Regions from separate parts of the Actinoplanes sp. NPDC024001 genome, predicted to be linked through region 2. Evidence: predicted binding sites of a transcription regulator. Region 2 holds the regulator's gene; the other holds the start of a gene.
The links. The regulator HrcA, encoded in region 2, represses chaperone genes, less so after heat shock. The targets are predictions, from matches to a motif close to GGTTNGCACNCTCNNNNNGAGNGTGCNAACC.
Positions count from the first base shown of each region.

Region 1: a site for HrcA is predicted at 2,621-2,651, ahead of groES (co-chaperone GroES). Genes of this name have one in related genera too.

Region 1 covers NZ_JBEZZB010000091.1:9,794-27,595, forward strand. The annotation lists gene AB0F81_RS30585 (substrate-binding domain-containing protein) at 1-576, opposite strand, end outside; gene ybaK (Cys-tRNA(Pro) deacylase) at 883-1,365, opposite strand; gene AB0F81_RS30595 (methyltransferase domain-containing protein) at 1,375-2,550, opposite strand; gene groES (co-chaperone GroES) at 2,775-3,089, shown strand; gene groL (chaperonin GroEL) at 3,160-4,815, shown strand; gene AB0F81_RS30610 (ABC transporter ATP-binding protein) at 4,812-6,614, opposite strand; gene AB0F81_RS30615 (ABC transporter ATP-binding protein) at 6,611-8,302, opposite strand; gene AB0F81_RS30620 (hypothetical protein) at 8,432-8,686, opposite strand; gene tsaD (tRNA (adenosine(37)-N6)-threonylcarbamoyltransferase complex transferase subunit TsaD) at 8,696-9,748, opposite strand; gene rimI (ribosomal protein S18-alanine N-acetyltransferase) at 9,741-10,205, opposite strand; gene tsaB (tRNA (adenosine(37)-N6)-threonylcarbamoyltransferase complex dimerization subunit type 1 TsaB) at 10,205-10,924, opposite strand; gene ung (uracil-DNA glycosylase) at 10,934-11,617, opposite strand; gene tsaE (tRNA (adenosine(37)-N6)-threonylcarbamoyltransferase complex ATPase subunit type 1 TsaE) at 11,614-12,063, opposite strand; gene AB0F81_RS30650 (alpha/beta hydrolase) at 12,060-13,127, opposite strand; gene alr (alanine racemase) at 13,124-14,242, opposite strand; gene AB0F81_RS30660 (NAD(P)H-hydrate dehydratase) at 14,288-15,739, opposite strand; gene AB0F81_RS30665 (holo-ACP synthase) at 15,757-16,125, opposite strand; gene AB0F81_RS30670 (hypothetical protein) at 16,342-16,629, shown strand; gene AB0F81_RS30675 (alpha/beta hydrolase) at 16,626-17,802, shown strand, end outside.
Region 2 covers NZ_JBEZZB010000045.1:50,208-63,113, forward strand. The annotation lists gene AB0F81_RS19535 (PhoH family protein) at 1-267, opposite strand, end outside; gene AB0F81_RS19540 (serine hydrolase domain-containing protein) at 384-1,769, opposite strand; gene AB0F81_RS19545 (HIT domain-containing protein) at 1,766-2,113, opposite strand; gene AB0F81_RS19550 (glycoside hydrolase family 3 C-terminal domain-containing protein) at 2,183-4,555, shown strand; gene AB0F81_RS19555 (16S rRNA (uracil(1498)-N(3))-methyltransferase) at 4,728-5,462, opposite strand; gene dnaJ (molecular chaperone DnaJ) at 5,908-7,044, opposite strand; gene hrcA (heat-inducible transcriptional repressor HrcA) at 7,079-8,101, opposite strand; gene AB0F81_RS19570 (DUF4870 domain-containing protein) at 8,210-8,557, shown strand; gene hemW (radical SAM family heme chaperone HemW) at 8,582-9,784, opposite strand; gene AB0F81_RS19580 (enoyl-CoA hydratase-related protein) at 9,812-10,567, shown strand; gene AB0F81_RS19585 (hypothetical protein) at 10,717-11,514, shown strand; gene AB0F81_RS19590 (PAS domain S-box protein) at 11,635-12,906, shown strand, end outside.

The sequences.
Region 1 (17,802 bases), on a different contig from region 2:
CACCGAGTCGTAGCCCTGCTTGAAGAGGGTCGCGTTGTTGTCGGTGGGAGCACCGTTCAGGTACGCCACGACCGGCTTGGTGGCCTTCTTCTCGGCGAGGCAGTCGACCAGACCCTGGCCCTGCAGCTCGCCGACCTTCACGTTGTCGAACGACACGTAGTAGTCGGCGCCACCGTTGAGGGTGAGGCGGTCGTAGTCGATGGTCGCGATGCCGGCGTTCTTCGCCTTCTCCAGCACGGCCTTGCCGGTGCCGGAGTCGAGGTTGACGATCATCAGAACCTTGACGCCGCTGGCGATCATGCCCTCGGCGAGCGTCTGGAACTGGGCCTTGTCACCCTGCGCGTTCTGGATCTCGGCCTCGACGCCGGCCGCCTTGAAGGCGTCGGTGAGGTACTTCAGGTCGGCGGTCGCCCAGCGAGCGGAGCTCTTGGTGTCGGGCAGGATCACGCCGACCTTGCCGGCCGCCGAGCCGCTGTCGCCGCTGCTACCGCTGTCGTCGCCGTTGTCGCCGCATGCGGCGATACTTCCGGTGGCCATCAGGCCGACCGCGGCAAGGGCGAACAGTCCCTTACGCATTCCTTATGTCCTTTCGGGGGGTAAATCCGGGGCCTTGGTTCGGATTTGTCAGGGTCGCGTTGCCTGGGAGTACCGCTCCCCTGGGTGACGCCGATGGATCAGGAACCGGTTTGTTGTGCCCGGCAACGTATTCCCATGGTGGCCGACAACACAAGCCACAACCGAGGTCTATCTCGTAACGAGGGATAACAATCCGGCAACACGCCAGTGCTGGGAACGCTCACCAAGCGCCCGAAATGTCCGCGGAACGATCCCACAAGGTGACGCTACGTAATCTGTGTGCCGGATGGGACCGGAACCCCGAGATCAGCCTCGGATATGAGCCACGGTTGCGCCGGTGAGCCGGATCAGCTCCTCGGGCGCGAGCGACACCTGCAGGCCCCGGCGTCCCGCCGAGACGAAGATCACGTCCAGGCCGGCGGCCGACTCGTCGATCACCGTGGGCAGGCGCTTGCGCTGGCCCAGCGGGCTGATCCCACCGCGCACGTAACCACTGCTGCGCTCGGCCGCGGCCCGGTCGGCGAGCACCGCCCGCTTCCCGCCGGCCGCGGCGGCCAGCGCTTTCAGGTCGAGGTCGCCGGTGACCGGCACGACGCCCACCACGAGCCGCCCGTCAACCTCGGCGATCAGTGTCTTGAAGAGTTGCTCCGGCGCCACCGCCAGCGCCTCGGCCACCAGGGCGCCGTAGTTGGGGGCGTCCGGCGACACCTCGTACGGATGCAGGGTGTGCGCGACCCGCTGCGTGGTCAGCAAGACGGTGGCCGGCGTGCCGGCCGCTTTCTTGGCCATGCGCGCACGCTACGAGGTTGTGGTCAGAAGCGCGAGTGGCGCCCCGTCCACCCGGGTCAGCACCAGTCCCGCCGCGTGCGGCCCGGACAGCTTCAGGTCCTTGCGCAACTGGTCCGGCACCAGCGCCGAGCCGCGCTTGCGGATCTCCAGCCGGCCGACGCCCCGCTCCCGGAGCAGGGCCCGCAACCGCTTCAGCGAGAACGGCAGCACGTCGGTGACGCCGAGCCGCCGGGCGTACGGCGTGTCCACCGGCTCGTCGGTGTAGACGTAGGCGATCGAGGGATCGGCCAGCCGCCCGCCGATCGTGGCGGCGAACTCGGCCACCAGATGCGACCGGACCACCGCCGGGTCGGGGTCGTAGAGCCAGGCGCCGATCGGCCCGACCGGCGCCGTGTCGGTGCCCGAGCCGGTCAGCTCGACGGCGTCCGTGCCGAGCAGCGTGGCCCGGCGGGGCGCCGACGCCAGCGGCCCGCACCAGAACGCCGCCTCGACCAGATCTCCACCGACGCTCACCCACTCCCCCTCCGCGCCGGCCGGCAGCAGCCCGTGGTCGATGCCGGGGGCGAGCTTGAGCACGGTCCGCGGCACCCGCCCGGCCAGCCCGATGACGAAGTCCCAGGGCGGCGAGTACGCCTTCGGGTCGAACACCCGTCCCCGCCCGGCCTGCCGCCGCGCCGGGTCAGCGAAGACCGCGTCGTGACGCTCCACCTCCACGGTCGTCGCGTCGGCGCAGTCCACCGTGATCAGGTCGGCCAGCCCGGCGGCCTCGGCGTTCGCGGCGGCCATGGCGGCGGTCGCCGGGTCGGCGTCCACCGCGTGGACCCGGATGCCGTGCCGGGCCGCCGCCAGCGCGTCGGAGCCCAGCCCGCAGCCCAGGTCGGCGAGGGTCCGGACCCCAGCGGCGGCCAGACGCCGCGCGCGGCGGTCCGCGACCACGGCCCGGGTGGCCTGCTCCAGCCCGGCCCGGGTGAAGAACATCCGGGCCGCGTCCGGCCCGAACTTCATCGCCGCGCGCCCGCGCAAACTAGCCTGGGTCAAGGCGGCTGCGGCGAGCTCCGCGCCGATGCCCCGGGCCCGCATGGCCGAGGCCGCGGCGAGTGGCTCACCGTCGCCGATCTCGGCCGCCACGGCCAGGGCTTCCGCCCCTTCCGGGGTTCGCAACAACGACAACAGTTCCAGCGTCACATCAGGCATTCTCCCTGGCGTGACAGGTTGGCACTCTGGTTGACGGAGTGCTAGTTCCGGCATAGTCTCCGGTTAGCACTCTCAACATGAGGGTGCCAGCCGCCCGGCCCGTCCGTGCGGTTAGGCACCAGGCGGACCGGCACCCGCGACGACGGCCCCGCCCGGTGGCATGAGGCATTCAGACCGGCTGGCTCAAAGCCGGCGAAACCTGTACCCAGGAGGGTATGCCCGTGACTACCGCGACCAAGGTTGCGATCAAGCCGCTCGAGGACCGCATCGTGGTCCAGGCGAACGAGGCCGAGACCACCACGGCGTCGGGCATCGTGATCCCCGACACCGCGAAGGAGAAGCCGCAGGAGGGCACCGTCCTCGCTGTCGGCCCCGGCCGGATCGACGACAAGGGCAACCGCGTTCCGCTCGATGTCAAGGTCGGCGACGTGGTCCTCTACTCGAAGTACGGCGGCACCGAGGTCAAGTACGCCGGCGAGGAGTACCTGGTGCTCTCCGCCCGCGACGTCCTCGCGGTCATCGAGAAGTGACCTACTGACAGTGCTGACCGCCTCGGACCGGGTAACCGGTCCGGGGCGGTAGTGCGTGAAGGGACCATTCATGGCGAAGATCCTGAGTTTCTCCGACGACGCCCGGCACCTGCTGGAGCACGGCGTCAACACGCTCGCCGACACGGTCAAGGTCACCCTGGGGCCGCGCGGTCGCAACGTCGTCCTGGACAAGAAGTTCGGCGCTCCCACGATCACCAACGACGGCGTCACCATCGCCAAGGAGATCGAGCTCACCGATCCGTATGAGAACCTCGGCGCGCAGCTGGTCAAGGAGGTGGCGACCAAGACCAACGACGTCGCCGGCGACGGGACCACCACCGCGACCGTGCTCGCTCAGGCGCTGGTCCGCGAGGGTCTGCGCAACGTGACCGCGGGTGCCAACCCGATCGGTCTCAAGCGCGGCATGGACCAGGCCGCCGAGGCCGTCTCCAAGGCGCTGCTGGCGCAGGCCGTCGAGGTCGCCGACCACAAGGCGATCGCCAACGTGGCCACCATCTCGGCGCAGGACGCCACCATCGGCGAGCTGATCGCCGAGGCGATGGACCGGGTCGGCCGCGACGGTGTCATCACCGTCGAGGAGGGCTCGGCGCTGCAGACCGAGCTCGAGGTCACCGAGGGTCTCCAGTTCGACAAGGGCTTCATCTCCCCGAACTTCGTGACCGACGCCGAGGCGCAGGAGGCGGTGCTGGAGGACGCGCACATCCTCCTCACCACGCAGAAGATCTCCAGCATCGAGGAGCTGCTCCCGCTGCTGGAGAAGGTGCTGCAGACCGGCAAGCCGCTGCTGATCGTGGCCGAGGACGTCGAGGGCCAGGCGCTCTCCACCCTCGTGGTGAACTCGCTGCGCAAGACCATCAAGGTCGCCGCGGTGAAGGCGCCCGGCTTCGGTGACCGCCGCAAGGCGATCCTGCAGGACCTGGCGATCGCCACCGGTGGCGAGCTGATCGCCCCCGAGCTCGGTTACAAGCTCGACCAGGTCGGCATCGAGTCGCTGGGCAGCGCCCGGCGGATCGTCGTCGACAAGGAGAACACCACCATCGTCGACGGTGGCGGCAAGGCTGCCGAGGTCGCCGACCGGGTCGCGCAGATCCGCAAGGAGATCGAGGCGTCGGACTCCGACTGGGACCGCGAGAAGCTCTCGGAGCGGCTGGCCAAGCTCTCCGGCGGCGTTGCGGTGATCAAGGTCGGTGCCGCGACCGAGGTCGAGATGAAGGAGCGCAAGCACCGCATCGAGGACGCCATCGCGGCGACCAAGGCGGCGGTCGAGGAGGGCACCGTCCCCGGCGGTGGCGCCGCCCTCGCCCAGGTGGCCAAGGAGCTCGACGGCGGTCTCGGCCTGTCCGGCGAGGAGGCCATCGGCGTCAGCATCGTCCGCAAGGCGCTGGTGGAGCCGCTGCGCTGGATCGCGCAGAACGCCGGCCACGACGGCTATGTCGTGGTGGGCAAGGTCAACGAGCTGGGCTGGGGCCACGGCCTCAACGCGGCCACCGACGAGTACGTCGACCTGGCCGCGGCCGGCATCATCGACCCGGTGAAGGTGACCCGCAACGCGGTCTCCAACGCCGTCTCGATCGCCGGGCTGCTGCTAACCACCGAGAGCCTCGTGGTGGAGAAGCCGGCCGAGCCGGCCCCCGCCGCGGCCGGTGGGCACGGTCACGGGCACAGCCACGGTGGCCACGGCCACCAGCACGGCCCGGGCTTCTAGCCTTTCTGCGTGTGGATTTCGGGTGCGTACCGCACCCGAAATCCACACACTCGGTCGTCGTCGCCGCCCTGCCAGGAATGCCACAGGGCCGCGTAAGCGCCACCGGCCGCCACCAGCTCGTCGTGTGAGCCGAGCTCGACGATCCGGCCGTCCTCCACCACCGCCACCCGGTCCGCGTCGTGCGCCGAGAACAACCGGTGCGCGATCGCCACGACGGTGCGGCCCCGGACCACGGCCGCCAGCGACCGCTCCAGATCCCGGGCCGCCCGCGGGTCCAGCAGCGCGGTGGCCTCGTCGAGCACCAGCGTGTGCGGGTCGGCCAGGATCAGCCGGGCCAGCGCCACCTGCTGCGCCTGCGCCGGGGAGAGCGGACAGCCACCCGCGCCGACCACGGTGTCCAGCCCGTTCGGCAACTGGTCCACCCAACCCAGCGCGTGCACGGCGGTGAGCGCTGCCCGTACCTCTCCTTCCGGCACGCCGGGACGGGCCATCGCGACGTTGTCGCGCAGCGTGCCGATGAAGATGTGATGTTCCTGGGTGACCAGCGCGACCTCGGCGCGCAACCGCTCCGGCGGCAGCTCACCGAGCGGCACCCCACCGACCGTGACACTGCCGGCGGTGGGCTGGTGTACCCCGGCCAGCAACCGGCCCAGTGTGGACTTGCCGGCGCCGGAGACACCCACCACGGCCAGCCGCTCCCCCGGTTCCAGGGTCAGGTCGACGCCGTGCAGCACCTCCCGGTCGGCCTGGTAGGCGAAGTGGACACCGCGCACCTCGATCCGGCTGCCGACCGGTTCCGGGACGGTCGCCGGCATCGGCGCCGCCACCGCGGCGACCCCGAGCAGCCGCGCCAGCGAGGCGGCGCCCACCTCCAGCTCGTCCAGCCACCCGGAGAGCCGGTCCAGCGGGTCGACGAGCAACTGGACGTAGATCACCGCCGAGGTCAGCTGGCCCAGCGTCACCAGGCCGCGCAGGTTGAGCCAGCCGCCGTAGAGCAGGGTGACCACCACCGGCAGGACATAGCTGATCTCGATCATCGGCCACCAGACCGTGCGCAGGAACAACGTGTACCGCTCGGCCAGCCATGACCGGCGCAGGTCAGCGTCGGTACGGTCGATGCGCTGCCGCTGGCGCCCGAGCGCCTCCACGGTCCGCGCACCCTCCACCGTCTCGGTCAGCCCCTCGGTGACGTCCGAGTACGCCGCGTTCTGCCGCAGATAGGCGACCGGCGCCCGGCGCAGGTACCACCGCGTGCCGATCACCATGATCGGCACCCCGACCAGCAGCGGCACCACGAACACCGGGCTGACCAGCAGCAGCGCGACGACCACGAGAACCAGCGTGATCAGCGCGATCATCGTCTCCGGCACCGCGAACCGAACGCACTTCGACAGCGCGTCCACATCGCGCGTGGTGCGGGTGAGCAGGTCACCCGTGCCGGCCGACTCCACTGTGGCCAGCGGCAGGGTGAGGACCCGGCAGAGGAACTCCTCGCGGAGCCGGGCCAGGATCCGCTCCCCCAGCCGGGCCGAGGCGAGATAGGCGAAGCGGGTCAGGATCCCCTGCAGCACCACGAATCCGGCGATGGTGAAGGTGAGCCGGTCCAGAGCCCGGACGCCGGCGCCGACGCGGATGGCCTCCACCAGGTTGCCGAGCAGGCGCGGACCGGCCAGAGCCGCCAGCGCCGCGGCGACGTGCAGGCCGACGGTCGCCCGGAACAGGCCGGGGTATCGGCGGACCAGGTCGCGCGCGTACCGGCGGACCTGCGCGGAGTCCGCCACCGGCAACGCGCAGCTCACGGCTGCTCCTCACGCAGCACCATCCGGGCGTACCGCGGCTGGGTCCGCAGCAGATCGCGATGCGTGCCGGTCGCCACCATCCGGCCGGACTCGACGTAACAGACCCGGTCGACCCGGTTCAGCATCAGCGGGCTCGACGTGCAGATCACCGTGGTACGCCCGGCCCGCGCCGACCGCAGCCCGGCGGCGATCCGGGACTCGGTGTGCGCGTCCACCGCGTTCGTGGGCTCGACCAGGATCAGGATCTCCGGGTCGGCGACCAGGGCCCGGGCCAGCCGCAACCGCTGCTGCTGGCCGCCGGAGAAGGACCGGCCGCGTTCGTCGACGATGCTCTTCAGACCGTCGGGCAGGTCAGCGACGATGTCGGTCGCGGCCGCCGTGTCCAGGGCCGCCTTCAGGGTGCCCCGGTCGTCCGGGTCCAGGTCGGCGTGCAGCCGGCCGGAGAAGAGCCGTGCCTCGTTGTCGGCCACCAGGATCCGGTCACGGACCCACTGCAGGGCCGACTCGGTCAGCGGGACGCCGCCGAGGGTGCCGCCGTTCGCATACCGGCCCAGCCGGTCGGCGATCCGGGCCGCGTCCGCCGGGTCGGCCGCGACGATCGCGGTGAGCCGCCCGGGCAGGATCAGCACGCCGGACTCGGGGTCGGCCAGCTCGCCGGCCGGCAGCGGGACCGGGGAGACCGGATCCGTCAGGTCGGTGCGGACGCCGAGCATCGCCACCACCCGGCGGGCCGAGACGTGGCCCCTGGTCACCTTGTCGATCGCGTCGGTGAGCTGCCGCAGCGGGGCCACCAGAAACGCCGCGTAGGCGTAGAAAGACACGAACTCACCAACGGTGATCTTGCCGGCCGCGGCGTACCGGGCGCCGAGCAACGTGACGAGAACCAGGAGCAGGCCCTGCATCAGTACCTGCGCCGCCTCCAGCAGCGCCTCCACCCGGGCCGTGTGCACACCGGCGGTGCGCAGCTCCTGCGACTCCTTGCAGTAGCGGCTCGCCAGCAGCGCCTCACCGCCGACACCACGCAGCACCCGTAGCCCGGAGACCAGGTCGGCGGCGCGGCCGGTCAGGCGCCCCTGTCTCTCCCGGTAAGCCTGCTGACGGTGGTGCAGCGGACGGATCAGCAGGCCGACCACCAGCATCAGCAGCGGCACGCCGAGCACCACGATCAGGCCGAGTGGGACCGACGTACGCAACAACACGACGCTGACCGTGACGACCGCGAGGAGAGCGCCGACGCCCCGGGAGACGGTGTCGACGGAGGCGCCGATGTGCGTGATGTCGGAGGTGCCGATCGCCACCACCTCACCGGCGTCGAGCCGCCGGGGCAGGGTGGAGCCGAGCCGGTTGGCCTGGCGCACCACCACCTGCACCGTACGGAACGAGGCCCCCAGCCAGTTGACCACGGCGAACCGATGCCGGCTGATACCCGCGACCGCCTGGGCGACGCCGACCCCGAGCAGGATCGCCACCCAGCCCAGCAGGGTCCGCCACTGACCGTCAGCGGCCGCGTCGACGGCGAGCCCGACCACCGCCGGAGCCAGCGCCTGACAGCCCATCCAGCCGATCGCGAGCAGCGCCGCGGCCGCCACCGTCAGACGGGACCGCCGGATCAACCAGAACAGGTATCGCAGGGCGGAACGGGAGTCGGGCCGGCCGGGATCCGGCACGGGCAACGAACCTTTTCCCATCGGCCATCGCGCCCGGCGGCGCCGCACCGTCGACCGCCGCCAGGTGCTGCCGGCACCGCCACGTGGAAAAGGTTTCAGTATTCGCATCAGGCCCCGACGGTAAAGCCGAGGTGCCCTGACTGCGACCGCTCATCGATCGACGGGCGTGAAATCCCAGACGTGTGGAGTGCGTGCTACCAGCTTTTCCGGCGGTGTCGGCATGCTCTGCGGAGTGTTGCGCCATTTGGTGATGACGACGATGCGATGATCCGTGGACGAATAGACGTCACTCGACACATGTTGTGGCAGGACCTCCAAGCCAGGCACCGCTGTGTCGCAGACCCAGGCCAGCAGCTCATCGAAGCCACCGCGCGAGGCCCGCACCTCCCACATCCGAGCGATCATTGACGCTTCCTACCCCGGCACGCTGACCGCGGTCAAACCCATCGCGGAATCCGCCGGCAGATCGAGACGGCTCGGCGCGACGCCGGCCGCGACGAGATGCGAGCCGAGCGCCGCGACCATCGCACCGTTGTCGGTGCACAGCTGCGGGCGGGGCACCCGCACCGTGATCCCGTGCCTGGCGGCCCGCTCCTCGGCGAGCACCCGCAGCCGCGAGTTCGCCGCCACGCCACCGCCGATCACCAGGGTCCGCACCCCGCTGGTCCGGCAGGCGTCGATCGCCTTGGCGGTGAGAACGTCGCAGACGGCTTCCTGGAAGCTCGCCGAGACGTCGGCCACCGGCACCGGCTCACCGGCCCGCTCCCGGCTCTCCACCCAGCGGGCGACCGCGGTCTTCAGGCCGGAGAACGAGAAGTCGAACCGGTGCGCCGCGAGGTCCTTGGGCGCGGTGAGCCCACGGGGGAAGGCGATCGACAGGCGATCGCCGTCGCGGGCCGTCCGGTCGATGACCGGGCCGCCCGGGAAGCCGAGCCCCAGCAGGCGGGCCACCTTGTCGAACGCCTCGCCGGCCGCGTCGTCGATGGTCGCGCCGAGCGGGGTGACACCCGCGGTCAGGTCGTCGACCAGCAGCAGCGACGAGTGCCCGCCGGAGACCAGCATCGCCACCGCCGGCTCGGGCAGCGGCCCGTGCTCCAGGGTGTCCACCGCGACGTGCGCGGCCAGGTGGTTGACCCCGTAGATCGGTTTCTCGGCGGCGAGCGCGTAACCCTTGGCGGCCGCGACGCCGACCAGCAGCGCACCCGCCAGGCCCGGCCCGCTGGTGACCGCGATCGCGTCGACGTCGGCCAGCGTCACGCCGGCCTCGTCGAGCGCCCGCTGCATGGTCGGGACCAGCGCTTCCAGGTGCGCCCGGCTCGCCACCTCGGGCACCACGCCACCGAACCGGGCGTGCTGATCCACACTGGACGCCAGCGCGTCGGCGAGCAGGGTGTGCCCGCGCACGATGCCGACACCGGTCTCGTCGCAGGAGGTCTCGATCCCGAGCACCAGGGGTTCGTCAGGCATCGCGCATCATCACCGGGGCATCCCGTTCCATCACCAAGGCATCGGTGTTACTGGGTTGGTAGTAGCCACGCCGGATCCCGACGGGCTCGAAGTCGTAGGTCGCGTAAAGCTTCTGTGCGGCGGCGTTGTCGACCGCCACCTCGAGCAGTGTCTTGCGCACCCCGCGCCGGGCCGCCTCGGCGAGCAGATCCTCGAGCAGTAGCCTGCCGATGCCGCGCCGATGCGCGTCCCGCCGGACCGCGATGTTCTGCACCCACGACTCGTGACTGTCCACGACGGACATCCCGGCATAGCCGAGCACCGGCCCGCCCGGCTCGTCGACCGCGACCCGATAGAAGTGCCGCTGCGCGAGCTCGTTCCAGAACATCGCGGCGGACCATTTCTCGGCGCCGAACAGGTCCTCCTCGATCGGCAGCACCTCGTCGATGTGCCACCAGCGGAGTCTCTCGACCAGCATCAGGTCAGCACCGGCTTCCGCCCGGCCGGCTCGACCGCGTCGGGACGGCGCAGGTAGAGCGGGGTGAGCACCTCGCTCGGCGCGGCGTCGCGGATCCGCGGCGCCGCGATCGCGACCAGGGCGGCGCCGGGCGGGTAGAGCAGGTGCTCCTCCACCGGCAGGCCGAAGACGTCCCCGTATTTCAGGGCGCCCTCACCGCAGGCCCGATCGGGAGCGTGGTGATTCGTGGTGTGATCCGCACCCGAGGTCACCACCGTGCTCGCCGCGGCCGCCAGCGCCGCCGGCACGTCGGCCGGACGCGCAACCTCCGGGCCGAAGACCCGCTCGCCGTCCACATAGGTCGCGAAATACACCTCGCGGCGCCGCGCGTCGGTCGCCACCAGCACCCGCCCCGGACCGGCCGCCCGGCCCAGCGCGTCCAGCGAGCACACGCCGTAGGTCGGGATGCCGAGCGCCTGGCCCATGCTCGCCGCCGTGGCGAGCCCGACACGGAGCCCGGTGAACGGGCCGGGACCGACGCCCGCGACGATCGCGCGCAGGTCACGCGGGCGCACCCCGGCCTCGGCCAGGGCGGCGGCGATCTCCGGCGCGAGTTTCTCCCCGTGCGCGCGCGGGTCGACGGTCCGCTGCTCGACGACGCCGAACAGACCGTCGTCGGTGACTTCGACCAGCGCCGCCGTCGACGCGGGCGTAGCGGTGTCCAGAGCGAGAACCAGCACAGCCGAACCCTAGACCGTGGCCCGCGGGTCCCAGTCGATGACCGGCCGACCGCCGTCCGCCAGCGCCTTGTTGGCCGCGCTGAACGGCCGGCTGCCGAGGAAACCGACCCGGTTGAGCGGGCTCGGGTGGCCCGCCTCCAGCACCACGTGCGCCGGGTTGGTGACCAGCGCCGCCTTCTTCCGGGCGTAGCTGCCCCAGAGCAGGAAGACGACCCGGTCGTGGCGCTCGTTCAGCGCCCGGATGGTGGCGTCGGTGAAGGCCTCCCAGCCCTTACCCCCGTGCGAGCCGGCCTTGCCGGCGCGGACCGTCAGCACCGCGTTGAGCAGCAGCACGCCCTGCCGGGCCCAGCCGGTCAGGTCGCCGCTGACCGGCTTGGGAACGTTGAGGTCCTCGTTGAGCTCCTTGAAGACGTTGCCCAGCGACGGCGGCTTGCGGACCCCGTCGCGCACGCTGAAGCTCAGCCCGTGCGCCTGGCCCGGACCGTGATAGGGGTCCTGGCCGAGGATCAGCACCCGGGTCTCGGCCGGCAGGCACAGCCGGTAGGCCGCGAACAGGTCCTCCACCGGCGGGTAGATCGTCTGGCTCGCGTATTCCGCGGCGACGAACTCGCCCAGCGCGGCCGTCGCGCCCTCGTCGAGGAAGGGGGTCAGCTCGGCCCGCCACTCGGCCGGCAGCAGCTCGGTCAGGTTCACATGGTCTCCAGTCGGTGTGCCCAGTCGCCGCCGTGCGGCACGAGCTCGATCACTCGGGTGTCGTCGTCCAGACGGTCGATCCGGACCTGTAGATATTCGTCGTTGAGCTGCTCCACCAGACCGGCGCCCCACTCGACGACGGTCACCGCGTCCTCGGCCGAGGCGTCCAGGTCCAGGTCGTCGATCTCGGCGCGTGGGTCGGGGCGCTCGCCCAACCGGTACGCGTCGGCGTGCACCAGCGGCAGCGGCCCGCGGTGCACCCGGGCGATCACGAAGGTCGGCGAGGTGATCGGCCCCTGCACGCCCAGCCCCGCGCCGATGCCCTGCACCAGGGCGGTCTTGCCGGCGCCGAGCGGCCCGGTGAGCAGCACCAGGTCGCCGGCCCGCAGCACACCGGCCAGCCGCCGGCCGAACTCGCGGGTGTCGTCGACGGTCCTCAGCTTCACGAGATCTTCTCCAGGAACGGGATCAGCGCGGCGTTGACCTGGTCGGCCTTCTCCAGCATCACCACGTGGCCACTGTTCTCGATCTTCAACAGCTCGGCCTCGGGAAGGTGCTTGAGGATCTCCTCGGAGTGGGTGACCGGGGTCAGATAGTCACGGTCACCGACCACCACCAGCACCGGCACGCCGCGCAGCGCGGACAGCGCCGGGACGCGGTTGTGGGTGTAGAGGGTCTGCAGGTATTTCGTCAGCGTCTCCACCGACGTCTTGGAGTTCATGCTCTCCACGAAGGTGACCAACGACGGACTCGGCTTGGCCTCACCGAACCCGTAGCGCCGGGTGAGCAGCCAGGCCAGGTCGGACGAGGCCACCCGGGCCCGGTCGATGGTGCCGCCGCCGAGCTGGGCCGCCCTGTCCCAGAGCGGGAAGAAGGGCGCGCTGACCCGGGCCACCACGTTGGTCAGGCCCAGCCGGGCCTTGTCGAAAAGCCCCGCCGAGGTGGACATCAGCACCACCCCGGTGACCCGGTTGCCGAACCATTCCGGGTACTGCTCGGCGAAGGCCATGATGGTCATGCCACCCATCGAGTGGCCGACCAGGATGATGTGCCCGTCCGGCACGGTCTCCTCGAGCACCGCGGCGAGCGAGCGGCCCAGCGCGGCGATGTCGTAGGTGCCCGATTTCAGCTTGCCGGACCGGCCGTGCCCAGGCTGGTCGTAGAAGACCAGCCGCTGCTCGGCCCGCTCGGCGAGCGCCTTGCGCTGGAAGTAGAAGGTCCCCATGTCCAGCGCGAAGCCGTGCACGAAGACGATGGTGGGCCGGTCGGTCGGCTCCCGCGGCTCGACGATCTCGACGCGCAGGTGGGTGCCGTCGGCCTCGGTGACCGTCAGCTCCCGGTCGTAGGGCTGGTCGCCGAAGGGCTCGTCGACATAGGGATCCCCGGGGGCCTTGACCGAGCGGCGGACCAGAGCCCGCTCGACGGCGAAGGCGGTAGCCAGACCGGCCGCGGCGACACCGACCGCGGCCCCGAATATGCCCGCCCGTTTGGCGGCACGCGAACGCTTCACGCGAGCTCCCCGTCGTAGTGCCGGGGCACCCGGCTGCTTCCGAACCGCGTGACGATCTCGTAGTTGATCGTCCCGGTGGCGGCGGCCCAGTCGTCGGCCGTCGGCTCACCGTGGGTGCCCGGGCCGAACAGGGTGGCCACGTCCCCGGCCACCACCGGCTCGTCACCGACGTCGACCACCACCTGATCCATGCAGACCCGGCCGGCGATGCGGGCGACCGTGCCGCCGATCAGCACCGGGCCGGCGCTGGAGGCGTGCCGGGGCACACCGTCGCCATAGCCCAGCGGGACCACGGCGAGCGTGGTCTCCCGCGGCGTGACGTAGGTCAGCCCGTAGGACACGCCCTGGCCGGCCGGGACCCGCTTGGTCAGCGTCACCCGGGCCCGGGCGGTCATCGCCGGCCGCAGCCCGAAGGTCTCCCCGGCCACGGGCGACAGCCCATAGGCCGCGATGCCGACGCGCACCAGGTTGAAGTGGGCGTCCGGCCGGATCAGCGTGGCGGCCGAGTTGGCGATGTGCCGGTAACGCGGGGTGATGCCCCAGCGCTCGGCCAGGGCCAGCCCCTCGGTGAAGACGGCCAGCTGCCGGTCCACCGACTCGTGCCCCGGCTCGTCGGCGCAGGCGAAGTGACTCCACACACCGACCACCTCGACGTGCCCGTCGGCCTGCGCCTTGGCCGCCGCCTCCAGCAGGGCCGGCCACTCGTCGGGAGTGGCGCCGCCGCGGGCCAGGCCGGTGTCGAGCTTGAGGTGCACCCGGGCCGTGCGACCGGCCCGGCGCCCGGCAGCGACCACCTCGTCGAGCAGGGCCGGCGTGGCCGCGCTCAGATCGATGTCGGCCGCGACGCCCTGCTCCAGGGGCAACCCCGGGCTGAGCAGCCAGGCCAGGATCGGCGCGTCGATGCCGGCCCGGCGCACCTCCAGACCCTCCTCGAGGGTGGCCACGCCGAGCCAGGTGGCGCCGCCCGCGAGGGCCGCGCGGGCCGACGGCACCATGCCGTGCCCATATCCATCCGCCTTGACCGCCACCAGCACCTCGGCCGAGGTGCGGGCGCGCAGCATCGCGACGTTGTCCCGGATCGCGTCCAGATCGACGCGGACTTCGGCCTGCCACATGCCTTCCACCCTACTGAGGCGTATGACAATTCCGGTCCGGGCCGGTCACCCCAGCAGATCGGCCAGGACCGGCCGGAGCGCGGCGGCCACGTCCGGTGCGGTCACCGGCCCGTCCAGGGCCGCCCGCCGCCCGGCCAGCCCGTGCACGTAGGCCGCCATCGCAGCGGCGCGCGCCGGCGGCAGGCCGGCCGCCAGCAGCGATCCGAGCAGACCGGCCAGCACGTCGCCGCTGCCGGCGGTGGCCAGCGCCGGGCTCCCGGTCGGGTTCGCCCAGATCTCCCCGCCCGGCGTCGCCACGATCGTCCGGTCGCCCTTGAGCAGCACCACCGCGTTGGTCCAGGCGGCCAGCCGGGCCGCCGCCCCGGCCCGGTCCGCGCCGGGCGCCTCGCCGGCCAGCCGCTTGAACTCGCCGTCGTGCGGGGTGAGCACCAGCGGGGCGTCACGGCGCAGGTCCTCGGCGTGTTCGCCGCCGACCAGCAGGGTGATGGCGTCCGCGTCGAGCAGCACCGGCAGCGGGGTGGCCAGGACACTGCGCAGCTCGGTCCGTGCCTCCTCGCCGGTGCCCAGCCCGGAGCCGCAGACCCAGGCCTGCACCCGGCCCGCCTCGGCGACGCGGGGCGCGACCACCACGGACGGGTGAGCGCGAACCACCTCCTGGTGGGCGCTGCCGGCGTAGCGGACCATCCCGGCCGGTCCGGCCAGGGCGCCGGCGCTGGAGAGCAGGGCCGCACCCGGGTAGCGCGCCGAGCCGGTCGCCAGGCCGACCACGCCACGGGTGTACTTGTCCGAGGTCACCCCGGGGCGGGGCCACCACGCGGCCACGTCGGCCGCCTCGACCACCCGGACCGCCGGGTCGGTGACCAGCACCGGGCCGAGGCCGATGTCGACCAGCTCGACCTCGCCGCAGCGCACCGCGGCCGGGCCCAGCAGGTGTGCCGGCTTGAGGCAGCCGAACGTGACGGTGACGTCGGCGGTCACCGCCTCGCCGGGGACGTCGCCGGTGTCCACGGCCACGCCGCTCGGCACGTCGACGGCCACGATGAGGGCGGGCTCACCCGTACGCCCGCGAAGTGTGCCGAGCTCGCGCACGACGGCCGCGGCCGGCTCGCGCAGGCCGCCGCTCGCCCCGATCCCGACGATCCCGTCCAGCACCAGATCGGCGCGCGTGGGCAGGTCGCGGGTGGTGAAGCCGCCGGCCGCGCGCAGCGCGGCCAGGCCGGCCAGATGGACCCGCTCCGGGGTGAGCAGCAGGGCCCGCACCTGCGCGCCGCGGCGGGCCAGGGCAGCTCCCGCATAGAGGGTGTCGCCGCCGTTGTCACCGCTGCCGACCAGCAGCAGCACCCGGGAGCCGTAGACGCCGCCGGCCGCGTCCAGCAGCAGCGCGCAGCGCCGGGCCAGCCCGGCGGCGGCCCGCTGCATCAGCGTGCCCTCCGGGAGCTGGGCCATCAGCGTCTTCTCCGCCGCCCGGACGTCCGCGACCCGCCACGCCTGCCGCATGCTGCTCTCCCGTTCGCTCAGGCCTCGGCGACCACCATCGCGGAGGCGATGCCGCCGTCGTGCGACAGCGACAGGTGCCACCGGTTGATACCCCGCTCGGTCGCCGCCGCGGCGACCGTACCGGAGACGGTCAACCACGGCCGCCCGTCCGGATCGGTGACGATCTCGCAGTCGTGCCAGCGCAGGCCGATCGGTGCGCCCAGCGCCTTGGCCACCGCCTCCTTGGCCGCGAACCGGCCGGCCAGCGACTCCGCCGAGCGTGGGTTCCCCGAACCGGTGAGCCGCTCGGCCTCGGTGAACAGCCGGTCCGCGAGCAGCGGGGTCCGGTCCAGAGCGCGGGCGAAGCGGTCCACCAGGACGACGTCAATGCCGACAGACACGATCACACCGGTCACCCTAGCCGGGTTTCCGGCGGCTTTCCCAAGGTCAACCCCGCTTGGCGTACGCCCACCGCACGGCACCGCCCTATCAGCTCCGTCGATCCCCCCGCAACGCCTGTGGACGCCCGCCCGCGGCGCTCGGGGCCCGCTGTCCACAGTCCCGTCGCGGCGCCGCCACGGCCCCTAACTTCGGCACGTCCCGTCATCTCCTGGAGGCAGCCGATGAACTCCGACTTCGAGGCCGACACCGAGGCCCTGCGCCGCGATTCCACCGCTCTGACCGGCACCGCGGCCCGGGTGAGCGGGCTGGCCGGCTCGGCGCCGGTCCCCGATCCGGCCCCACGCTGGGGCACCACGAGCGCCGCCGAGCTGGCCACGGCCGCCGCCCGGCAGCTGGTGGCCCACCTCGGCGGCGACGTCGAGGCGACCGCCCGGCAGGTTCGCGAGGCCGCCGAGGCCTATGCGGAGGCCGACGCCCGGGCCGCCACCCGGCTGCGGCTGATCCGATGAGCACGGTCTACGCACGGCTGCGCGTCACCGATCCGGCCCGCTGGCGGGCCGTGGCACTGGCCTGGCGGCGCTGGGCCGCCCTGGCCGGGGCGCTGTGCGGCGAGTTCGGGCCGGCCGCCGCGCGGTTGCGGGAGGTCTGGTCAGGTGCGGCAGCCGACGCGGCCGTGGCGCGGCTGGGCGGGTTCCGCCGGCGGCTGGTCCTCTTCCGGCTGTTCTGCTGGCGGGCCGATCAGGCGCTCAGTGAGTTCGCCGCGGCGCTGGCCCGGGCCCGCACGCTGCTGGACCGGGCACGCCGCCGGGCCGGCCGGTCCGGCCTGGTCATCGACGACGACGGCGCGGTGCGCGGCCCCGCCGCCGACGCGCGGCCGGTGGCGGCGGATCTGGCCCTCGCGATCACGGTCGCCGCGCGGGCCGACGAGGCGGCCGCCGCCAGGCTGGGTGGTCTCACCGGCGCCGCGACCCCACCGGCCGATCCGGTGCGGCCCGGCTGCACGGCCGCTCCGGCCGAGGTGCGGCGCTGGTGGGCCACGCTGTCCCCGGCGGAGCGCAACTGGGTGCTGGCCACCGAGCCCGGTTCGGTGGCGTCCACCGACGGGATCCCGGCCGCCGACCGTGATCTGGCAAACCGTCTGCTGCTGGAGCAGCACCGGGCCGACCTCGGCCGGCTCTCCCGCGGCACCGGCGGGCTCGACGAGCTCACCGCCCGGCTGGAGGACGACGCCGGGCCGCGGGCCTATCTGATGGGGCTGGACACCGCGGGCGACGGGCGGGCGGTGGTGGCGCTCGGCGACCCGGACCGGGCCGGCAACGTGCTCACCCACGTGCCCGGCATGACGTCCGATCTGGCCTCGCTCGGCGGCGAGCTGACCCGGGCCGAGCGGGTCGCGGTCCGCGCCGCTGAGCTGGGCCCGGCCCAGTCGACCAGCGCGGTGCTCTGGCTCGACTACGACGCGCCGGATTTCCTGCACGAGGCGTTCTCGGACCGGCAGGCCCGGGACGGCGCGCCCGAGCTGCGCCGTTTCCAGGACGGCCTGCGCGCCACCCACGACGGTCCGCGGGCGGCCCAGACCGTCCTGGGGCACAGCTACGGTTCGCTGGTCGTCGGCGAGTCGGCGGCGAGTGGGCCGCTGGAGGCCGACCGGGTGGTCCTCGTCGGATCGCCGGGTGTCGGGG
Region 2 (12,906 bases):
GCTGAGCGTCTCGCCCTTCTCGATGAGTTCGACCAACTCGGAGAAGAGCCGCTCGGCCGTGGCGTTCTCGGCGGGTTCACCCGTGATGGTGATCTCGTTACCGCGAACGTGCACGTCGCTGTCGAGAGACCGCTCGATGAGACGGAGGATCTCGTCCTTGGCGCCGAGCAGGTTCACCATGATCTTCGGGTCACTCACCGAGATCTTGGTCTGCGCCCGCACCGGGCTGGACGAGCCCGTGCTGGAAGGGTTCGGCGTACCGGTCATAGGGCGGCCCTCAGGGCCTCCGCCACCTGCTCTCTAACTCTTCGTCGTCCCGGTCGGGGCGGCGTGCTCAAGGATCGTGCCATCCTATCCGCTCACCGACCCGCCCGCCGATGCCATTATCGCGGTTCGGGCCCGGACGAGGCGGGGCCGCCGTCGAAGCCCTCCTGCAGCCGGGTGAACCGATAGGTCGCCCAGTGCATCCGGACCACCGCACCGCCCTCGTCGCGGGTCAGCCGCAGGAGCTCGCCGGCCTCCCGGCCGGAGCGGGTGCGCAGCACGTCGGGCTGCCCGGGCAGCGGCTCGAAGATCGCCGGCGGCCGGTCGGCCGGGGCCTCGGCGACCCGGGCCTGCAACTGCCCGTCGTGCCAGGCGAAGACGAACTCGGTGCCCTCGCTCCACCAGCGGCCGAGCACCGACCGGTAGGCCACCGGCGCGGGCGGCGCCGGACGCCACGGCGTGATGTCGGCCGGATCCAGCTCCACGGCGAGTCGCAGCAGCTCGTGGACCAGCTCGTTGGTCTGCCCCGCGGTGCCGGAGGAGCCGAGCACCGCGCAGCCGAGCGCACCCGGGTTGCCCTCGCCGCCACGCCGGCCGTAGACCCCGGCCAGGAAGCCGGGCATGGCGCCGTCGTGGCCGACGTGCACCACCCGCCTCGGTTCGGGAGCCAGGATCAGGCCGAGGCCGAAGCCGGCGCCCCAGAGCGCCTCGTCGGTGGTGGTGAGCGGCCAGCGCATCTCGTCGAGGGTGGCGGCGGCGAGCACCCGGCCGGCCGGGTCGACACGGCCCGGGTCGGCCAGGAAGGCGGCCCACTTCGCCATGTCGGCGGCGGTGCTCCAGAGCTGCGCGGCCGGCGCGACCCCGCCCAGGTCGACCGGCGGCTCCGGGCGGGCCGCGTCGGAGTAGGCGTCGACCAGGTAACCGACGACCGCCTCGGGCGGCGCGTCGACGGTGGTGGCGGCGAGACCGAGCGGGTGCAGGATCCGCTCGGTGAGGATCTCCGCCCAGGTGCCGCCGCGGAGTTTCGCGACGAGCTGGCCGAGGACGGCCAGACCCAGGTTGGAGTAGTGGAAGCGGCGGGCGTTGGGCAGGACCCGCTCGGCCCGGTCCAGCTCGGCGATCATCCGGGCCGCGTCCGGGGTGATCAGGGTGTCCCAGACGTCGCCGTACGGCTCGCGCTGGTAGCCGGCGGTGTGCGAGAGGAGCCGGCGGATGGTGGCGTCGCCGTGCGCGGGCACGTCGAGGTAGTCCCCGACCGGCGCGTCCAGGTCGAGCAGCCCCTCGTCACGGGCCTGCATGACCAGGACCGCGGTGAACGTCTTGGTGACCGACCCGATCCGGAACCGGCTGCCGGGGTGGAGCTCCCGGGACGGGTCGCCGGACTCGCCGACGGTGAAGACCCAGGGCTCGCGGTCAGCGCGGTGCAGGGCGACCGAGAGAGCGGGGATGCGGCCGTCGGCCTGGGCCTTGCGGGCGGCTCGCTCGTACCGGGCGGTTGCGCTCACCTGGTCGCCAGCATCGGGCCGAGCGGCTCGCCACCGAGCACGTGCGCGTGGACGTGGAAGACCTCCTGCCCGGAATGCGGACCGGTGTTGAAGATCACCCGGAAGCCGTCACCCAGGCCCTCCTGCTCCGCGACGGCGGCCGCGGCGGCCAGCACGTCGGCGGCGGCGGACCGGTCGGCGGCGAGAGCGACCACGTCAGCGTGGTGGGCGGTGGGGATCACCAGGACGTGGGTCGGCGCCTTCGGGTCGATGTCGCGGAAGGCGAGGGTGGTCTCGGTCCGGTGCACGACGGTGGCGGGGATCTCGCCGGCCACGATGCGGCAGAAGAGGCAGGAGTTTTCCACCTGTCGGATCTTAGGGGCTGGCTGTTGAATGGACGGCGGATCCACCGAGCCAAGTTTGGGAGCGCTCTCATGACCGAAATCGACCATCTTCTCAAGGAATTGACCCTCGAGGAGAAGGTGTCCCTGCTGACCGGACAGGACTTCTGGTCCCTGCCGGCGATCCCGCGGATCGGCCTGCGTTCCCTGGTGATGTCGGACGGCCCGGTCGGCGTCCGCGGCACCGGCTACACCCCCGACGACCCGTCCGTGGCGCTGCCCAGCCCGACCGCCCTGGCCGCCGGCTGGGACGTGGCGCTGGCCGAACGGGCCGGCCGGCTGCTCGGGCAGGAGTCCCGGCGCAAGGGCGTGCACGTGCTGCTCGGGCCGACGGTGAACCTGCACCGCACGCCGCTCGGCGGCCGGCACTTCGAGTGCTACTCCGAGGACCCGCTGCTCACCGGCGAGATCGCGGTCGGGTTCGTGGCCGGCGTCCAGGCGCACGGCGTGGGCACCACGGTGAAGCACCTAGTGGGCAACGACTTCGAGACCGACCGGATGACCGTGGACGTCCGCATCCCGGAACGGGCGCTGCGCGAGCTGTACCTGGCGCCGTTCGAACGGGTGACCAAGGCCGGTGGGTGGGGCGTGATGAGCGCCTACAACGGCGTCAACGGCGACCCGATGGCCTCGAACGGGCGGATCCAGGACGAGATCCTCAAACGGGAGTGGGGCTTCGACGGTGCGGTCGTGTCGGACTGGCGGGCCGCCCAGGACACCGTCGCCGCGGCGCTCGGTGGCCTGGACATCGCGATGCCGGCGATGGACAACCCGTGGGGGCCGAAACTGGTCGAAGCGGTCCGGGCCGGCAAGGTGGCCGAGGAGCTGATCGACGACAAGGTCCGCCGGGTGCTGCGGCTGGCCGCCCGCACCGGAGCGCTGGACGGCTTCCCCACCCCGGACGTTCCGCTGGACGAGGACGGCCCGGCGGTGGCGCACGAGGTCGCGGTTCGCTCGTTCGTGCTGGCCCGCAACGAGAACGCGACGCTGCCGCTGGCCGCGGAGGGCCTCAGCCGGGTCGCGGTGATCGGCGCGCTCGCCACCGACGCCCGGGTGCTCGGCGGCGGCAGCGCGCAGGTCACCCCGCAGCACGTCATCTCGCCGCTGGACGGCCTGCGCCGGGCGCTGCCGGGCGTGGACGTGGCGTACGCCATCGGTGCCGACCCGCGCCCGTTCCTGCCCCCCGCGCAGGGCCCGGACTGGGCGCCGTTCACCTTCCGCATCTCCGACCACGAGTTCGGCGTGGAGACCGCGACCGTCCGCTGGATCGGCGACCTGCCCGGCGGCCTCGACGTCGCGCACGTCACCAGCCTCGAACTGCGCACCGAGATCACCCCGGCGGTGTCCGGCGAGCACGTCCTCGCGATCTCCGGATTCGGCGCGTTCGAGCTGATCGTCGGCGGCGAGCAGGTCTACCAGGGCTCGCTGCACCCGCCCGGCACCGGCCGCGCCGACCTGCTGCTGCACCCCAAGGAGCAGCGCTTCCCGGTCACGCTCACCGCCGGCGTACCGGTCCCGGTGCTGCTGCGGCAGAGCTTCGAACCGGGCATGGCGCACTCGGTCTCCACCACGCTCGGTCACCGCGCGCCCGGTCCGGACGAGGAGGGACTGATCGCCGAGGCGGTCGAGCTGGCCGCCCGCTCGGACGTCGCGGTGGTCGTGGTCGGCACCACCGAACAGGTCGAATCGGAAGGTTTCGACCGGATCTCGCTGGCCCTGCCGGGACGTCAGGACGAGCTGGTGAGCCGGGTGGCGGCGGCTAACTCGCGTACCGTCGTGGTGGTCAACGCCGGCTCGCCGGTGCTGCTGCCCTGGTCGGAGGAGGCCGCGGCGGTGCTGCTCACCTGGTTCCCCGGCCAGGAGGCCGGCGCCGCGCTCGCCGACGTGCTGCTCGGCGTCGCCGAGCCGGGCGGCCGGCTGCCCACCACCTGGCCGCGCCGGGAGCAGGACTGCCCGGTCCTCGAGGTGCGCCCTTCGGGCGGCACTCTCGGTTACGACGAAGACATCTTCACCGGCTATCGCGGCTGGTTGCGCTCGGCTGCCACGCCGCTGTTCGCTTTCGGTCACGGTCTCGGTTACACCACCTGGGCGTACGGCGAACTGGCCGTCACCGGGACGGAAGCGGTGGTGACGCTCACGAACACCGGCGAGCGCACCGGTCGTGAGGTCGTGCAGATCTACCTGGCCGGCGACGGCAACCCGCTGCCGCGGCCGGAGCGCTGGCTGGCCGGCTTCGCGAACGTGCAGGCGGCGCCGGGCGAGACGGTGACGGTGCGGGTGCCGCTGCCGGAGCGCGCGTTCCAGGTGTGGGACGGCGGCTGGCAGAGGGTGGCCGGCTCGTACACGGTGATCGCCGCGCACGCGCTCGACGACCCGCGGCTCACCGCCACGATCACCGTCGGCTGACCGCTGCTCCGGGCGTGAGCATCGCTCACGCCCGGAGCGCCTACCTCGACCCATGCGGACGCACGAAGCCGGCCAGACCCACCTACCAGCGGCCCGGCCACGCCCCGCCTCTCAGCCAAACCGTCTACCAGCGGCCCGGCCACGTCCCGCCTCCCGCCTCCCGCCAGACCGTCTACCAGCGGCCGAGGCGGGTGGAGAGCACGGCCAGAGCGGCCACTCCCGCGGTAGAGGTGCGCAGGACAGCTCCGCCCAGCCGCACCGGCACGGCGCCGGCTGCGCGGAAGGCTTCCAGCTCAGCGTCGCTGATGCCACCCTCGGGGCCGACGATCAGCACGATCTCGCCGGATTCCGGGAGCGGCACCGCGGTGAGCCGCTCGGCCGCTTCCTCATGCAGCACGAACGCGGCCGCCGCATCGGCCAGCCGGGTGGCGACCTGCTTCGTCGAGCAGTCCGGGTCGCCGGCCACCGTCGGCACCCAGGCCCGGCGGGCCTGCTTGGCCGCCTCCCGCGCGGTGGCCGCCCACTTGTCGCGCGCCTTGAAACCGCGGTCTCCCCGCCACTGCGCCACCGAACGGGACGCCGCCCACGGCAGGATCTCGTCGACGCCGGTCTCGGTCATCGCCTGCACGGCGAGCTCGCCCCGGTCGCCCTTGGCGATGCCCTGGACCACGACCAGCCGCGGGTCGGGGGCGGGCTCCTCGGCCCAGCTCAGCATCATGATGTCGACGCTGCCCCGGCCGACCGCGGTCACCTCGGCCCGGGCGGTCCCGCCGCGCCCGTCGGCGAGGATCAGCGCCTCACCCACGCGCAGCCGCTGCACGGTGGCGGCGTGATGCCCCTCCGGCCCCTCCAGCGTGTACGAAGATCCGGCGGGCAGGTTCTCGACCAGGAACAGCGGTGCGGACACCCTCGCACGCTACCGGGCGGACGGCGGTCGCAGGCTCTCCGGGCCGCCCCAATTCGGCCACCCTCGCTCCGCCACCCCCTAGAGCCGCCCTCCCGGACCGCCCCACACGCCTCCCAACCTTCGGCCCATCGGCCGCGACGCGCACGGCACGCAGCCCAGCGGCCGCAAGCAGCACGGCACGCAGCTCAGCGGGTCGCGACGGGCGCGGCACGTGGCTCAGCGGGTTGCGACCCGCGCGGCACGTCGTCCGCCTGATCGCCCCATGCCTCTGCGCCGCGGCCCGGACGGGGCGCGACGAAGAGGGGTGAGCGCAACCAGGCACCCACGTCGCCGGGTGTGGGTGGCCGATCAGGAGCCGCCAGGCGACTGGCCGCCCGCGCCCGGCCCTCGGCGGGAGCGACGGCCTGGACCACCCACCCAGCTACGACATCGAGATCTTGATCTTTCAGTGGCCGTTGAAGGCGTCCCGCATGCGGCTGAAGAAGCCGCCCTGCTTGCTCAGCTCGGCCACGTCCTCGCCGCGCGTCTTGGCGAACTCGCGCAGCATGCGCTCCTGGTCGGCGGTGAGCTTGGTCGGCGTCTTGACGTCGAGGTGCACGAAGAGCTCGCCGCGGCCCTGGCCGCGCAGGTGCGGCACGCCCTTGCCGCGGATGCGCAGCGTGCTGGCCGGCTGCGTGCCGGGCTTGACCTCGATGTTCTCCTCGCCGTCGAGGGTCTTGATGGTCATCCGGGTGCCGAGCGCGGCCGCGGTCATCGGCAGGGTGACCCGGCAGTGCAGGTCGTCGCCCTTGCGCGAGTAGACGTCGTGCGGGCGCTCGTGGATCTCCACGTAGAGGTCGCCGGCGGTGCCGCCGCCGGGGCCGACCTCGCCCTGCTGGGCCAGGCGGATGCGCATGCCGTCCTCGACACCGGCCGGGATCTTGACGGTGAGCGACCGGCGGGTGCGGATGCGGCCGTCGCCGGCGCAGGTCGGGCAGTGGCTCGGGATGACCGTGCCGTGACCCTGGCAGTTGGCGCAGGGGCGGGACGAGACGACCTGGCCGAGGAAGGTGCGCTGCACCGACTGGACCTCACCGCGGCCCGCGCAGACCTCGCAGGTGGCCAGGTGGGTGCCGGGCGCGGTGCCGGCGCCGGAACACTGGGTGCACAGGACCGCGGTGTCGACGGTGATCGGCGCCTCGACGCCGAAGGCGGTCTCCACCAGGTCGAGTTCCAGGCGCAGGATGGCGTCGGCGCCGGGCCGGGTGCGCGGGCGCGGGCCCCGCGAGCCGCCGCCGGCCGCGGTGCCGAAGAACGCGTCCATGATGTCCTGGAAACCGACGAACGGGCCGGCGCCGCCGGGGCCGCCCGGTGCGCCGCCGCCGGGCGCGAGCGGGTCACCGCCGAGGTCGACGATCTGCCGCTTCTGGTCGTCGGAGAGGACCTCGTACGCCGCGTTGATCTCTTTGAACTTCTCGTGCGCCTCGGGGTCCGGGTTGATGTCCGGGTGGTACTGCCGAGCCAGTTTGCGGTAGGCGCGCTTGATCTCGTCGTCGGTGGCTTCCCGGCTCACGCCGAGAATTCCGTAGTAGTCCTTGGCCACGGGGTTTGGAGTCCTCAATGTCTGCGCGAATCCGTCAATTCTGTGCCAACAGGTCGCCAACGTAGCGTGCCACTGCACGAACAGTAGCGATGGTGCCCGGGTAATCCATGCGGGTGGGGCCCAAGACACCGAGCCCACCAACGATCGTCGCACCCGGTCCGTAACCGCTGCTCACCACGGACGCCGACCGCAGGTTGTCGATCTCGTTCTCGTCGCCGATCCGGACCCGGGTGGTGCTGGGCTCGAGGTCGCCGATGAGCTTGAGCAGGATGACCTCTTCCTCGAGGGCTTCGAGGACGGGGCGCAGCGTGCCCTGGAAGTCCAGCACACCGCCGCGTGTCAAGTTGGCGGTACCCGCCAGCGCGAGGCGCTCCTCACTGCGCTCGACGAGGGTTTCGAGGAGCACCGACGCGAGACAGGCCATGTCACCGCGGCGCTCCGGGGCGCACTCGTCGACGAGTTTCTGCACCAGGGGCGGGGTGTCGGCGAGTTTCTCACCGGCGAGTTTCTCGTTGACCCGGCGCCGCAGCTCCCACACGTCGTCGGGCGGGAGCGGGCCGGGCATCTCCACCAGGCGCTGCTCGACCCGGCCGGTGTCGGTGATCATCACCAGCATGAGCCGGGTGGTGGAGATCGGCACGAGCTCGAGGTGGCGGACCGACGAGCGGGCCAGGCTCGGATATTGCACGACGGCGACCTGGCGGGTCAGCTGGGCGAGCAGCCGGACGGTGCGGTGCACCACGTCGTCGAGGTCGACCACGCCGACCATGAAGCGCTCGATGGCGCGGCGCTCGGCCGGGCTGAGCGGCTTGATCCGGGTGAGGCGGTCGACGAAGAGCCGGTAACCGGCGTCGGTGGGCACCCGGCCGGCGCTGGTGTGCGGCTGCCGGATGTAGCCCTCCTCCTCCAGCACGGCCATGTCGTTGCGGACGGTGGCCGGGGAGACGCCGAGCTGGTGCCGCTCGACCAGCGCCTTGCTGCCGACCGGCTCCTGGGTCTCGACGTAGTCCTCGACGATCGCCCGAAGCACCTCGAGCTTGCGGTCATCCAGACTCATATGACCCCTCCCCCTGTTGGCACTCCCGCGGATAGAGTGCCAGTCTACGTCGCCCCGGGCGGCAGCGCGATGATCGAAAGGACGATCATCAGCCTTAGCCTGTCCGCCATGAACGAAACGCAGGACCGCAACTGGATCGTGATGACCCATGTCCTGGCAGCACTCGGCGCCTTCGTGAGCAGCGGCACAGCCGGCTGGATCGCTCCGCTGGTCACCTTTCTGGCACGCGGCGACCGGTCGCCGGCGGTGCGCGCCGAGGCCGTGCAGGCGCTGAACTTCCAGATCCTGTGGGCGATCGTCACGCTGGCCGGTTACGCCGCGGTCTGCATCCTGATCGGCTGGCTGGTCGTCGGCGTGGCCTGGCTGATCGCCTGGATCGTCCCGGTCGTCGCCGCCGTCCGGGCCATGAACGGCGAGCCGTTCCGATACCCGATGACGGCGGGCTTCATCAAGTGACGACATTCCGGACGGTGGAGTTCATCAAGTGAGGACATCCCGGATGACCGCGTCGGCCAGCAACCGGCCCCGCAGGGTCAGCACGAGCCGGCCGGCCCGGTAGGCCTCCGGTTCGAGCAGCCCGTCCGCGAACGCCTGCGCGGCGCCCGCCCGGTCGACCCGGTCGAGCGGGATGCCCTCGCGCAGGCGGACCCGGAGCATGACGTCCTCCATGTGCCGGTTCTCGTCGGTCAGCACCTCCCGGCCGTGACCCGGGGATTCGCCGGCGGCCAGGCGTTTCGCGTACGCCGCCGGGTGTTTGACGTTCCACCAGCGCACCCCGCCGACGTGGCTGTGCGCGCCCGGACCCAGGCCCCACCAGTCGGCGCCCGTCCAGTAAAGCTCGTTATGCCGACATTTACCGCCCTTTTTCGCCCAATTGGAAACTTCGTACCAGTCGAAGCCGGCGGCGGTCAGCGCCTCCTCGGCGGCCAGGTAACGGTCGGCGGCGACGTCGTCGGAGGGGTACGGCAGCTCACCCCGCCGCATCCGGGCCGCCATCCGGGTGCCGTCCTCGACGATCAGCGCATAGGCACTGACATGGTCCACTCCCGCCTCGACCACGGCCGCCAGGGATTTGGCGAAGTCGTCCGCGGTCTCCCCCGGCGTCCCGTAGATCAGGTCGAGGTTCACGTGCTCGAAGCCGGCCTCCCGGGCCTCCATCGCCGCCTGCGGGGCCCGGCCCGCGGTGTGCTTGCGGTCCAGGACGCGGAGCACGTTCTCCGCAGCCGACTGCATGCCGAGCGAGACCCGGGTGAATCCCGCTCCGATCAACCTCGATAGATACTTCTTGTCAACGGATTCCGGGTTGGCTTCGGTGGTCACCTCCGCGCCCGGCGCCAGCCCCCAGGTCCGGTCGATGCCGTCCAGGATCCGGGCCAGGTCGTCCGCGTCGAGCAGGGTGGGCGTGCCGCCGCCGACGAACACGGTGTCCACCGCCCCGGGCTCGATCACGCGCGCGGCCAGGGCCAGTTCGCTGAGGACGGCGTCCGCGTACTCCTCGCGGCTCGCGCCGCCGCCCAGCTCACCGGCGGTGTAGGTGTTGAAGTCGCAGTAGCCGCACCGGCTGGCGCAGAAGGGAACATGGACATAGACCGCGAAGCCGTTCTTGCCCACCTGTCGGGTGGCTTCGTCGGGGAGCGAACCGTCGGAGGGTACGGGTTCGCCATCGGGGAGTGCGCCGGCCATCCGTCAAGCGTAGTTAAGGTTCCGGACATGGATCCGGTCCGCACCCTGACTCTGGACAACCCTGCCAGCCGCAACGCGCTCTCCACCGCGGTGTTGCGCGGCATGCTCGACGACCTGGCCGCGGCCGCCGCCGATCCGGCGTGCCGGGTGGTCGTCCTCACCCACACCGGCCCGGTGTTCTGCTCCGGGGTCGATCTCAAGGAGACCGCGGCGGCGCGCCCCGGCGACAAACTGCCCGCCGAGATGCTCGCCGACGTGCTCGCCGCGCTCTGGGAATTCCCCAAGCCGGTGGTCGCGCGCATCGCCGGACCGGCCCGGGCCGGCGGACTCGGCCTGATCGGCGCGGCCGACATCGCGGTCTGCACCCACGACGCGACGTTCGCGTTCACCGAGGTCCGGCTCGGCGTGATCCCGGCGGTGATCAGCTCCACGGTCCTGCCGCGGCTGTCGCCACGGGCGGCGACCGAGCTCTACCTGACCGGCGACGTCTTCGACGGTCGCCGCGCGGCCGAGATCGGCCTGGTCACGGCCGCTGTCGCGGCGGACGCCCTGGACGACACGGTGGCAAGCTACTGCGCCTCCCTCACTCGCGGCGGCCCACTCGCGCTTGCCGGCACCAAACAGCTCCTTCGGCGTACGCGTAAAGAACCGATCCGTGCCGAGCTGGCCGATCTCGCCGAGCGTTCCGCCGGGTACTTCAAATCGGCCGAAGGCCGGGAGGGCGTCGCCGCCGTCCGGGAGAAGCGCGACCCGAACTGGATCCCCGCACCGGATTCGCCGTGATCGACACCGTTGGGTGTCCTGGAGCCAGTGACGCCTGACGGTGAGCGCTCGTTGTCTAGGCTTGGCGTCCGACGACAGAGGAGGTGGGGGTGCGAGCCAAACCGCTGGTGGGTGTCATCGCCCTGCTCGCCCTCGTCGGAGTGCTCGGCGTGGTCGTGGTGGTGAACAATCTGGCCGGCAACCTCACGTTGCCGAGGCTCGGCCCCGAGTGCACGGTCAGCGCCGACGGCGAGGTGACTCTCGACACGGTGCAGATGGCCAACGCGGCGACGATCGCCGCGGTCGGCGTCCGGCGCGGCATGCCCGAGCAGGCCGTGGTCGTCGCGCTCGCCACCGCCTTCCAGGAGTCCAAGCTGGAAAACCTGGACAACGGCGACCGCGACTCGGTCGGCCTCTTCCAGCAGCGCCCCAGCCAGGGCTGGGGCACGGTCGAGCAGATCAAGGACCCGAGGTACGCGGCCGGCAAGTTCTACTCCGCCCTGAAGAAGGTGAAGGGCTGGCAGGAGATGCGGGTCACCGACGCCGCGCAGACCGTGCAGCGCTCGGCCTACCCGGAGGCGTATGAGAAGTGGGCCGACGAGTCCCGGGTGCTCGCCGCCGCGCTGACCGGCCGGGCCACCGGCGCGGTGGAGTGCACGGTCAGCGGCACCCCCGCGGTCCGCGGCGCGGAGGCGGCCACCGCCCTGCTGGCCAGCCTCAAGCTGGACTGGGGCAAGAAGCTGCCGAGCACGGCGGCGGCCCGGGCGGCCGGCCTCACCGTCGACGTGTCGAACGTCAACACCGGCTGGCGGTACGCGCACTGGCTGGTCTCGCACGCCTCCGCGACCGGCCTCGAACGGGTACGTTTCGGCGATCTTGAATGGCACGCGCCGGTCGGAAAATGGCAGCCGGTCACGGACGGCAGCGCAGGCAACACGGCCCAGGTGGTCGCGGAGGTCTTCAGTTAGCTCGCGGCCGCAACTTTCGGTGACTGCCCGTAATGTTTCACAGTGGGATAGCCAGGTCGCGCTGCGTATAAGTCGACATGGACACTGTGCAACCGCCCTGGTACTAAGTAGAGCGTGCTGATGGCGATCCCATGGATCCTGCTGGGAGCGGGCAGTGTCGCCGCCCTCCTGGCCGGCGTCCACCGGCACCGCCCCGACCGGAAAGCACCATGGTTGCTGCTCGCCGCGGCGATCGCCGCGCTGGCGACCGGTGACGTCTTCTACGGCCTGGGGTGGAGGGACGTCGCCGACGCCGGCTACCTCGTGATGTTCGGCCTGGTCGCGCTGAGCCTGCTGCAGTTCACCCGTGGCGGCGCCCTGCTCGTCGACCGGGCCCGCCTGATCGACCTGCTCGCGTTCGCCTGCTCGACCCTGCTGGTCATCTGGGTCTTCGTGATCGGGTCCGGCGGGCAGCTCGGCGCGGTCAACGCCGCCGACGTCATCGGTGACCTGCTGCTGCTCGGCGTCGCCACCCGCCTGGTCGCCGCCGACCGGCGCAACGTCGCGGCCCTGCTGCTGCTCACCGGGGCGATCGGCCTGCTGGCCGGCGACATCGCCTATCCGCTCGCGCCCGGTCCGCTCACCGAGTCGGCCTACGTGGTGCTCTACCTGTGCTGGGGTCTGTCCGCCCTGCACCCGTCGATGGTCCGGCTCACCGAGCCCCGCCCGCCGGAACCCCGCCCGTGGCGGTTCCGCTGGAGTGTGCTGCTCGCCGCCTCCGCCGCCACCCCGCCGCTGGTGCTGCTGATCGAGGCGCTCTCCGGGACGATCCGCGACGGAGTGGTCATCGCCGTCACCACCGCGGTCACGCTGCTGCTCACCATCACCCGGCTGGCCGACGCGATCCACCAGCACAGCCAGTCCCTGACCCGGGAGCACGGCCTGCGGACCGCCAACACCGCCCTGGTCTCCGCCGCCGACCAGCCCGCCGTCGACGCGGCGGTCCGCGCGGCGGTCGAACGTCTCCTCCCGCCGGGCACGGTCAGCCGCGTGGTGCTGGCCACCGACGACGGCCGGCTGGCCCGGGAGAACCTGCCGCCGGCCCCACCCGGATCGGAGTCCCGCAGCTGGTGGGCGCCCGCCGCCGGGGCGGACGAGCGCACCCTGATCTGCCCGTTCCGGCTGGAACCCCTCGCCGTGGCCCGGCCCAGCGGCGGCGCCCTGATCCTGACCGGCCGCAAGAGCGCCCTGGTCGCCGGGCGCGACGCCCTGGAAGTGCTGGCCGGCGAGGCCGCCCTGGCGCTGGACCGGATCACGCTGGTCGAGGCGATGGGCCGCCGGGACAGCGACAACTACCTGCGCACGGTCATTCCGAACACGGCCGAGAGCATGGCGGTCATCGACTCCGACCAC